3 regions of the Klebsiella sp. Sb-30 genome follow, and region 2 is predicted to be linked to each of the others. Evidence: predicted binding sites of a transcription regulator. Region 2 holds the regulator's gene; each other region holds the start of a gene.
The links. The regulator sigma-54, encoded in region 2, starts transcription at its own class of promoters, with help from an activator protein. The targets are predictions, from matches to a motif close to GTTGGCACANNTTTCGCTNT.
Positions count from the first base shown of each region.

Region 1 (3,283 bases), 620 kb from region 2:
GTCATCGACCAGTAAGATACTGTTGATTAAAGAGTTAAGGATCTGCCCAGCATCGGGCTGAGTGCCTGTTGCCATCTGACAGTCTCCTGAAAAGAGTGCACTATTTTAGTGCAGTATAGCTTTTTATAGGTAAAAAGCGCATGAGATCAGAGTGTTGGTGGAGAAAAAAGCCCATCCTGAGATGGGCTGAAAGTTTCCACGGCAACAAAATATCCACGGTACCCCACGCCACAACACGGAATACCGGGGATTTACAGCAAAATCAGACGCTGTAGTACAGTTCGAATTCAACCGGGTGCGGAGTCATACGTACGCGGTCGTTTTCTTCAATACGCAGGGCGATGTAAGCATCGATAGCGTCGTTGGTGAACACGCCGCCAGCGGTCAGGAACTCACGGTCAGCGTCCAGCGCGTTCAGTGCTTCTTCCAGAGAGCCTGCAACCTGTGGGATCTCTTTCGCTTCTTCCGGCGGCAGGTCGTACAGGTTTTTGTCCATCGCTTCGCCCGGATGGATTTTGTTCTTGATACCGTCAAGGCCTGCCATCAGCAGTGCTGCGAAGCACAGGTACGGGTTAGCCGCCGGGTCCGGGAAGCGCACTTCGATACGGCGTGCTTTCGGCGAGGTGACTACCGGGATACGGATGGAAGCGGAACGGTTACGGGCAGAGTAAGCCAGCATGACCGGTGCTTCGTAACCCGGGACCAGACGCTTGTACGAGTTGGTGGTCGGGTTTGCCAGGGCGTTGATCGCTTTAGCGTGCTTGATAACGCCGCCGATGTAGTACAGCGCTTGTTCAGACAGGCCTGCATATTTGTCGCCAGAGAACAGGTTAACGCCGTTCTTGGACAGAGACATGTGGCAGTGCATACCGGAACCGTTATCACCGAACATCGGCTTCGGCATGAAGGTCGCGGTTTTACCGAAACGGTGCGCAACGTTGTGCACAACGTATTTGTAGATCTGAATTTCGTCCGCTTTTTTGGTCATGGTGTTGAAACGGGTCGCGATTTCGTTCTGACCCGCGGTAGCCACTTCGTGGTGGTGAGCTTCAACAACCAGGCCCATCTCTTCCATGATCATACACATGGTAGAACGGATGTCCTGAGAGGAGTCAACCGGCGGAACCGGGAAGTAACCGCCTTTCACGCCTGGGCGGTGGCCTTTGTTACCACCTTCGTATTTGGTGGAGGAGTTCCATGCGCCTTCGATGTCGTCGATAGCAACGTGGGAGCCAGAAATAGAGGCACCGAAACGGATATCGTCGAACAGGAAGAACTCTGGTTCTGGCCCGAACAGAACGGTGTCCGCCAGACCGGTAGAGCGCAGGTATTCTTCCGCGCGTTTGGCGATGGAGCGCGGGTCACGGTCGTAGCCCTGCAGCGTGCCTGGTTCCAGGATATCACAGCGGATGATCAGCGTCGGTTCTTCATAGAACGGGTCGATCAGCGCAGTGGTCGCATCCGGCATCAGAACCATGTCAGATTCGTTAATACCTTTCCAGCCACCAATCGAGGAGCCATCAAACATTTTGCCTTCTTCGAAGAATTCGGCATTTACCTGATGAGAAGGAATTGTGACGTGCTGTTCTTTACCTTTGGTATCGGTGAAGCGCAGATCGACAAACTTCACTTCGTGCTCGTTCAGCATCGTCAAAACGTGTTCAGCGGACATACTTAAACTCTCCCGGATTGGTCATTGTCGTCGTGGTAACGAAAACTTTTTAACTGCTTAATGTGGCGTTGTTGCCTTAAAAAAGATAAAGCGAAATCTGTGCCAACTTTTAAATTGCCCCCAAAAGGCGTTATCATGCACTCCATCGTGCAAAAGGGCTGCACCATTATGAATGCATTGCACCAATATAGTGCAATTGTGTGAACATTGGGCACTAATTTGGTGCAATTGACCTTGAATAACCCTTTTAACGCTCCGTGAAAGCGATCACAAAGAAACTCTGCAATACTTGTTTGTGGAGGATGTTTGTGATCCTGTTTTGTACTGCGATTAATCCGTGTACAATAACGCGCTATTTCTAATGCCTGAGGCAAAGTTGTGATCGAAAATTTGCGTAATATCGCCATCATCGCGCACGTTGACCATGGTAAAACTACCCTGGTTGATAAGCTGCTGCAGCAATCCGGTACGTTCGACGCGCGTGCCGAAACTCAAGAGCGAGTGATGGACTCCAACGATTTGGAGAAAGAGCGCGGGATTACCATCCTCGCGAAAAACACCGCCATTAAATGGAATGACTACCGTATCAACATCGTTGATACCCCTGGGCACGCCGACTTCGGTGGTGAAGTTGAGCGTGTAATGTCCATGGTTGATTCCGTTCTGCTGGTTGTTGACGCAATGGATGGCCCAATGCCGCAGACGCGCTTCGTAACCAAGAAGGCATTTGCTCATGGCCTGAAGCCCATTGTTGTCATCAACAAAGTTGACCGTCCTGGCGCGCGTCCTGACTGGGTTGTCGATCAGGTATTCGACCTGTTCGTTAACCTCGACGCGACCGACGAACAGCTGGACTTCCCGATCGTTTACGCTTCTGCGCTGAACGGTATTGCGGGTCTGGATCACGAAGATATGGCTGAAGATATGACTCCGCTGTATCAGACCATCGTCGATCGTGTTCCGGCACCGAACGTTGACCTTGACGGTCCGCTGCAGATGCAAATCTCCCAGCTGGATTACAACAACTACGTTGGCGTCATTGGCATCGGCCGCATCAAACGCGGTAAAGTGAAGCCAAACCAGCAGGTCACTATCGTTGATAGCGAAGGCAAAACCCGTAACGGTAAAGTGGGTAAAGTTCTGACCCACCTGGGTCTGGAGCGTATCGACAGCGATATTGCTGAAGCGGGCGATATCATCGCGATCACCGGTCTGGGCGAACTGAACATCTCTGACACCATCTGCGATCCGCAGAATGTTGAAGCGCTGCCGGCGCTGTCAGTCGATGAGCCAACCGTATCCATGTTCTTCTGCGTTAACACCTCTCCGTTCTGTGGTAAAGAAGGTAAGTACGTTACCTCTCGTCAGATTCTTGACCGTCTGAACAAAGAGCTGGTGCATAACGTGGCGCTGCGCGTTGAAGAAACTCCGGATGCTGATGCATTCCGCGTTTCCGGTCGTGGTGAACTGCACCTGTCAGTTCTGATCGAAAACATGCGTCGTGAAGGTTTCGAAATGGCGGTTTCCCGTCCGAAAGTTATCTTCCGCGAAATCGACGGCCGTAAACAAGAGCCGTTCGAGAACGTAACGCTGGACGTTGAAGAGCAGCAT
Region 1 is NZ_CM172749.1:5,312,519-5,315,801, reverse strand. It holds gene glnL (nitrogen regulation protein NR(II)) at 1-75, opposite strand, end outside; gene glnA (glutamate--ammonia ligase) at 263-1,672, opposite strand; gene typA (ribosome-dependent GTPase TypA) at 2,051-3,283, shown strand, end outside.
Region 1: the regulator sigma-54 is predicted to act here: its motif matches at 1,760-1,779, upstream of glnA (glutamate--ammonia ligase).

Region 2 (3,283 bases):
TGCAGATGGGTTTTGGTCTGGTCAGCCGGGACCAGAAGCGCAAACAGCAGATCGACCGGCTGATTGTCGATGGCATCAAATGCGATCGGAGTCTCCAGCTGGACAAACACGCCAACGGCGCGCAGCGTATCCTCTTCAAGTTTACCGTGCGGAATGGCAATCCCGTTGCCAATCCCGGTACTGCCCATTTTCTCGCGGGTAAGGATCGCCTCAAACACCACCTGCGGCGGCAAACCTAACTGTTTTGCTGCCAGTTCACTGATGATTTCCAGCGCGCGCTTTTTGCTCTGGCAGTGAACCTGGCTACGGGTACATTCCTGGTTAAGGACGTTGCTCAGTTGTAGAGCCGAATCGTTGTTCATCATAATTTCACCTGAGCGCGCCCCTTGCCTGCTACCGATGAAGGCTGGCAGCAGGCAAGGGCGGCGCCCGGACAATTAGTGTTGTTTTAGTTTATCTTTATGTTTTGTTAACTGTCTTGCCAGCTTATCGATGAGTCCATCGATAGCGGCATACATATCCTGCCCTTCCGCACTGGCATGGATTTCGCCACCGTTGACATGCAGATTGGCATCCGCAATTTGCGTCACCTTCTCTACTTTTAACACAATATAGACCTGATTGATCCTGTCGAAAAACTGCTCCAGCTTGCTGAACTTCGCATTAACGAATTCGCGCAGTGCAGGGGTGATCTCGACGTTGTGTCCTGTAATGTTGAGCTGCATAGTGTCTTCCTTATCGGTTGTATCAAACCAGTTGTTTACGCTGGTTAGATGGCGGAATGGATAAAGACTCTCGGTACTTAGCGACGGTACGACGTGCCACCATGATACCCTGTTCGGACAGGATGGTGGTCAGCTTACTGTCACTCAACGGCTTCGCGGGATTCTCCGCGGCGATTAACTTCTTCACCAGCGCACGAATGGCCGTCGACGATGCCTCGCCGCCGCCTTCCGTATTCACGTGGCTGGAAAAGAAATATTTCAGCTCAAAAATACCGCGCGGACTGTGCAGATATTTTTGGGTGGTAACGCGTGAAATGGTGGATTCATGCATTTCGACGGCCTGAGCAATATCCGCCAGCACCATCGGTTTCATGAACTCTTCACCCTGATCGAAGAAGGCCTGCTGCTGTTCGACGATGCAGCGGCTGACGCGCAACAGCGTATCATTGCGGCTTTCCAGACTCTTGATCAGCCAGCGAGCTTCCTGCAGGTTGCTGCGGATAAACTGGCTGTCTGCATCATTGCGCGCGCTATTGCCCATGGCCGCGTAATGCTGATTAATCTTCAGACGTGGGATGCTGTCGGAGTTAAGCTCCACGACCCAGCGGCCGCTGACCTTACGTACCAGCACGTCGGGAATGACGTATTCCGGCTCGCTGGTCTGAATCGACTGACCGGGGCGCGGATCGAGGGACTGGATGAGATTAACGGCTTCTTTCAGCACCTCTTCTTTCAGTCGGGTGACGCGCATCAGGGAGCGGAAATCATGGTTGGCGAGCAGATCGAGATGATCGCTGATGATCAGCCGGGCTTCTTCCAGCCACGGCGTCTCTTTAGCATATTGGGAAAGCTGAACCAGCAGACAGTCGCGCAGATCTTTTGCCGCGACGCCGACCGGGTCAAAGCGCTGGATACGCTTTAGCACCGCTTCCACTTCTTCGAGACCAATGTCGTCATCGTCGATACTCTCGACAATATCTTCCAGCCGAATAGTGAGATAGCCGGTGTCATCAACGGCATCGACAATCGAGGTGGCAATGGCGCGGTCGGTGTCGGTAAACGGCGTCAGTTCAACCTGCCACATCAGGTAATCCTGCAGGCTTTGGGTCGTTTCGCCTTGATAGACAGGCAGCTCGTCGTCCTGGTAATCAACGCCGTTTCCGGACGGGGTGCCGGCGGTGTAGATTTCATCCCAGCTGGCGTCGAGCGGCAGCTCTTCCGGCATATCTTTTTGTTCAAGAGCGTCGACGGTGTCCAGCGATTCGCGGTCCTCGACCTCTTTGGTTTCTACCTCATCGTGAAGATCGGTTTGCTCAAGCAGCGGATTACTCTCCAGCGCCTGCTGGAGTTCTTGCTGGAGTTCTAACGTGGACAGCTGCAGCAGGCGAATAGCCTGTTGCAGTTGTGGCGTCATGGCAAGCTGTTGGCTTAGCCTTAATTGCAAACCTTGCTTCATATTCAGGGCTAATATCTCCGGCTAAAACGTCTGTAACCTCTACCCTATCAGAGTCTGAAGTCTTCCCCAAGATACACGCGCTTAACCTGCTCGTCTTCAAGGATTTGCTGCGGGGTGCCGTGGGCGATCAGGTGGCCCTGGCTGACGATATAGGCGCGTTCGCAGACGGCCAGCGTCTCCCTGACGTTATGGTCGGTGATCAGCACGCCAAGACCGCTGTCGCGCAGATGTTCGATGATGCGTTTGATATCAATAACGGAAATGGGGTCAACGCCGGCAAAAGGCTCATCCAGCAGAATGAATTTCGGATTAGCGGCCAGCGCGCGGGCGATTTCAACGCGGCGGCGTTCACCGCCGGAAAGCGCCTGTCCCAGGCTGTCGCGCAGATGCTCGATGTGAAATTCTTCCATCAGCTCTTTCGCGCGGTCTTCACGCTGCTCGCTGCTGAGATCGTCGCGAATCTGCAAAACCGCCATTAAATTATCGTACACGCTCAGGCGGCGGAAAATGGAAGCTTCCTGCGGCAGATAGCCGATCCCCCGACGCGCGCGGGCATGCAGCGGCAGCAGGCTGATATCTTCATCGTCGATAATAATGTTGCCAGCGTCGCGCGGCACAATGCCGACCACCATGTAGAAGGTCGTGGTTTTACCGGCGCCGTTTGGCCCGAGGAGGCCAACGATCTCGCCAGAGTTCACGGTCAGACTGACATCTTCCACCACGCGGCGGCCTTTATACGCCTTGGCGAGATTCTTTGCGGTTAATGTTGCCATAACGAATTAGTTACCCTTCTTTTGCTGGTTGGTGCTTTTGTCTTGCAGCTGCGAAGGAACCAGAACCGTCGTCACGCGTCCGCCTTTATTGCTGAACGCCTGCATTTTCTGCTCTTTCACCAGATAGGTAATTTTGTCGCCCTGGATGTTGCTATCGATCTGTTCCAGATGCGCATTACCGGTCAGGACGACGAAATCATTCTGCAATTCATAGTGCATTTTTTGCGCGCGGCCTTTCACCGGCTTGCCGTTGTCCTGCATCTGGAAGAAGGTTGCCGGATTACCGTAACCGTCGATCACTTCTTTACCTTTTTCACCGCCAGGACGGG
Region 2 is NZ_CM172749.1:550,296-553,578, forward strand. It holds gene ptsN (PTS IIA-like nitrogen regulatory protein PtsN) at 1-365, opposite strand, end outside; gene hpf (ribosome hibernation promoting factor) at 438-725, opposite strand; gene rpoN (RNA polymerase factor sigma-54) at 748-2,181, opposite strand; gene lptB (LPS export ABC transporter ATP-binding protein) at 2,229-2,954, opposite strand; gene lptA (lipopolysaccharide ABC transporter substrate-binding protein LptA) at 2,961-3,283, opposite strand, start outside.

Region 3 (3,283 bases), 570 kb from region 2:
AATGCCTCGGTCGCCGCGCGCAGATTGATCGCCGGCATCGGCAGCGCCGGTGTCGTGGCCGGCAGCCCGGGCGCGTCGACGGCAAACTGAAAATGCGCCGGATCGAGCCGCACCTCGTCGCCAGCCTGCGTCGCCCGCGCCAGCACCACCGCGCGATGAATCGCATGTTCCAGCTCGCGCACGTTGCCAGGCCACGGCCAGCTGCGCAGACTTGCCCGCGTGGCATCGCTCAGCACCACCTGCGCCAGCCCCATCCGCAGGCGGCACTGTTCGCAGAAATATCCCGCCAGCAGCACCACGTCATCGTCGCGATCGCGCAGCGCCGGCACCGAGAGCGGAAACACGCTCAGGCGGTGATAGAGATCGGCGCGAAAACGGCCGGCAATCACCTCCTGGCGCAGATCGCGGTTGGTGGCCGCCAGTACCCGTACATCAACCCGCAGGCTGCGATCGTCGCCCACGCGTTGGATATCGCCATACTGCAATACGCGCAGCAGTTTAGCCTGTAGCGCCAGCGACAGCTCCCCAATCTCATCAAGAAACAGGGTCCCGTTATCGGCCATTTCAAACTTGCCGCTGCGGTTGCTGATAGCCCCGGTAAACGCCCCTTTCACATGCCCGAACAGCTCGCTTTCCGCCACGCTCTCCGGCAGCGCTGCACAGTTCAGATAGATCAGCGGATTGGCCGCCCGCGGCGACCCTTGATGAACCGCTTTCGCCACCAGTTCTTTGCCGGTGCCGGTTTCGCCGCTAATCAACACGTTCAAATCCGACGCGGCGACGATATCAATCTCTTTTTTCAGCTGCTGTATCGGCGCCGACAGGCCGATAATCTCCTGACGGTCGGGGGGCGTATAGCTCGCGCTCGCCTCCGGCAGCACGTTCTGATTTTCGAGACGGGCAATGAGCAGCGCGTTATTCAGCGCTCCTGCCACCAGGGCGGCAATCAGCCGTAGCTCCTCATCGCTAAAGCTATCGAAACGGTCGGCGTCCATACCGTCCAGGGTCAATGCGCCTATCAGGGTTTGTCCGGCAAACAGCGGCAGCCCAACGCAGGCGTGAACCTTGAGACTCTCCTGGCCGGGAATCAGCCCGTCATAAGGGTCGGGCAGATCGCTGTCCGCCGGGAAGCGCACGACGTCCCCCGCGCGAGCAATCGCCTCCAGCCGCGGGTGCCCGGCCAGCGCAAAGCGTCGCCCCAGCACATCCTGCGCCAGTCCGTCGATCGCCAGCGGCACAAACTGATGGGCGTCGTAGCGCAGCAGCGCCGAGGCATCGCATCCCAGCACCTGCCGTAGGGTGGCGATCAGACGCGAGAATCGGTCGGCGTGACCAATATCGCTTTGTAAATCAATGGCGATTTTCGCCAGAACCTGCAGGGAAAAGCTCATTGCAGCCTCATTGTCATTTTGACACCATTAATTGTCATAACGACTATTTTAACCATTGTCATTTTGACATCAATTAGTTTAGCAAAAAACATTAAAAACATTAAAAATCAATCAATTAAAAAGTTGGCACGTAACTTGATATAAGCAACTCATCTTATTTGAACACGCTGAATTAATTGAGGTTGCTATGTCTATTCTGGTTAAAAATAACATTCATTGGGTTGGCCAACGTGACTGGGAAGTGCGTGATTTTCACGGCACCGAATACAAAACGCTGCGCGGCAGCAGCTATAACAGCTATCTCATCCGGGAAGAGAAAAATGTCCTGATTGATACCGTCGATCATAAATTCAGCCGCGAGTTCGTGCAGAACCTGCGTAGCGAGATCGATCTTGCCGATATTGACTACATCGTGATTAACCACGCGGAAGAAGACCATGCCGGCGCGCTGACCGAATTGATGAACAGTATCCCGGATACGCCGATTTACTGCACCGCCAATGCCATTGACTCCATAACCGGCCATCACCATCACCCGGAGTGGAATTTTAAGGTGGTGAAAACCGGAGACAGCCTCGACATCGGCAACGGCAAGCAGCTGATCTTCGTCGAAACGCCCATGCTGCACTGGCCGGACAGCATGATGACCTATATGACCGGCGATGCGGTCCTGTTCAGCAACGACGCCTTCGGCCAGCACTATTGCGACGAGCACCTGTTTAATGACGAAGTCGACCAGACCGAGCTGTTCGAGCAGTGCCAGCGCTACTATGCCAACATCCTGACCCCGTTCAGCCGCCTGGTGACGCCAAAAATCACCGAAATTCTCGGCTTCAACCTGCCGGTCGACATGATAGCCACCTCCCACGGCGTGGTCTGGCGCGACAACCCGACCCAAATCGTCGAGCTGTACCTGAAATGGGCCGCCGATTACCAGGAAGACCGCATCACGCTCTTCTATGACACCATGTCGAACAATACCCGCATGATGGCCGATGCTATCGCCCAGGGAATTACCGACGTGGACCCGCGCGTGGCGGTGAAAATCTTCAACGTCGCCCGTAGCGATAAAAACGAAATACTGACCAACGTCTTCCGCTCAAAAGGGGTGCTGGTCGGCACCTCGACCATGAATAATGTGATGATGCCGAAAATCGCCGGACTGGTTGAAGAGATGACCGGCCTGCGTTTTCGCAATAAGCGCGCCAGCGCCTTCGGCTCTCACGGCTGGAGCGGCGGTGCGGTCGATCGCCTGTCCACCCGCTTACAGGATGCCGGTTTTGAAATGTCCCTGAGCCTGAAGGCCAAATGGCGCCCGGACCTCGACGCGCTGGAGCTGTGCCGCGAACACGGCCGTGAAATTGCCCGCCAGTGGGCGCTCTCCCCGCTGCCGGTCGCCGCAGTACAAACCGCGCCGGAACAAGAAAACTGCGCCTGTGCCGCGGCAGCAGCAGCCGATCTCGGCCCGTCGATGCAGTGCAGCGTCTGCCAGTGGGTTTACGATCCGGCGAAAGGCGAACCGAACCAGGATGTCCAGCCGGGGACGCCGTGGAGCGAGGTCCCGGATAACTTCCTGTGCCCTGAGTGCTCTCTCGGCAAAGATGTCTTTGACGTTCTGGCAACGGAGGCAAAATGAGTGATGGCATCGTCATCATCGGCTCGGGCTTTGCGGCCCGTCAGCTGGTGAAAAATATCCGCAAGCAGGATACCCACATTCCGCTGACGCTGATCGCCGCCGACAGCATGGATGAGTACAACAAACCGGACCTCAGCCATGTGGTCAGCCGCGGCCAACGTGCCGACGATCTGACCCTGCAAACGGCGGGCGAATTCGCCGAGCAGTACCATCTGCGTCTGTTCCCGTACACCTGGGTCAGTGACCTCGACGCCGC
Region 3 is NZ_CM172749.1:1,123,911-1,127,193, reverse strand. It holds gene norR (nitric oxide reductase transcriptional regulator NorR) at 1-1,391, opposite strand, end outside; gene norV (anaerobic nitric oxide reductase flavorubredoxin) at 1,579-3,027, shown strand; gene norW (NADH:flavorubredoxin reductase NorW) at 3,024-3,283, shown strand, end outside.
Region 3: the regulator sigma-54 is predicted to act here: its motif matches at 1,514-1,533, upstream of norV (anaerobic nitric oxide reductase flavorubredoxin).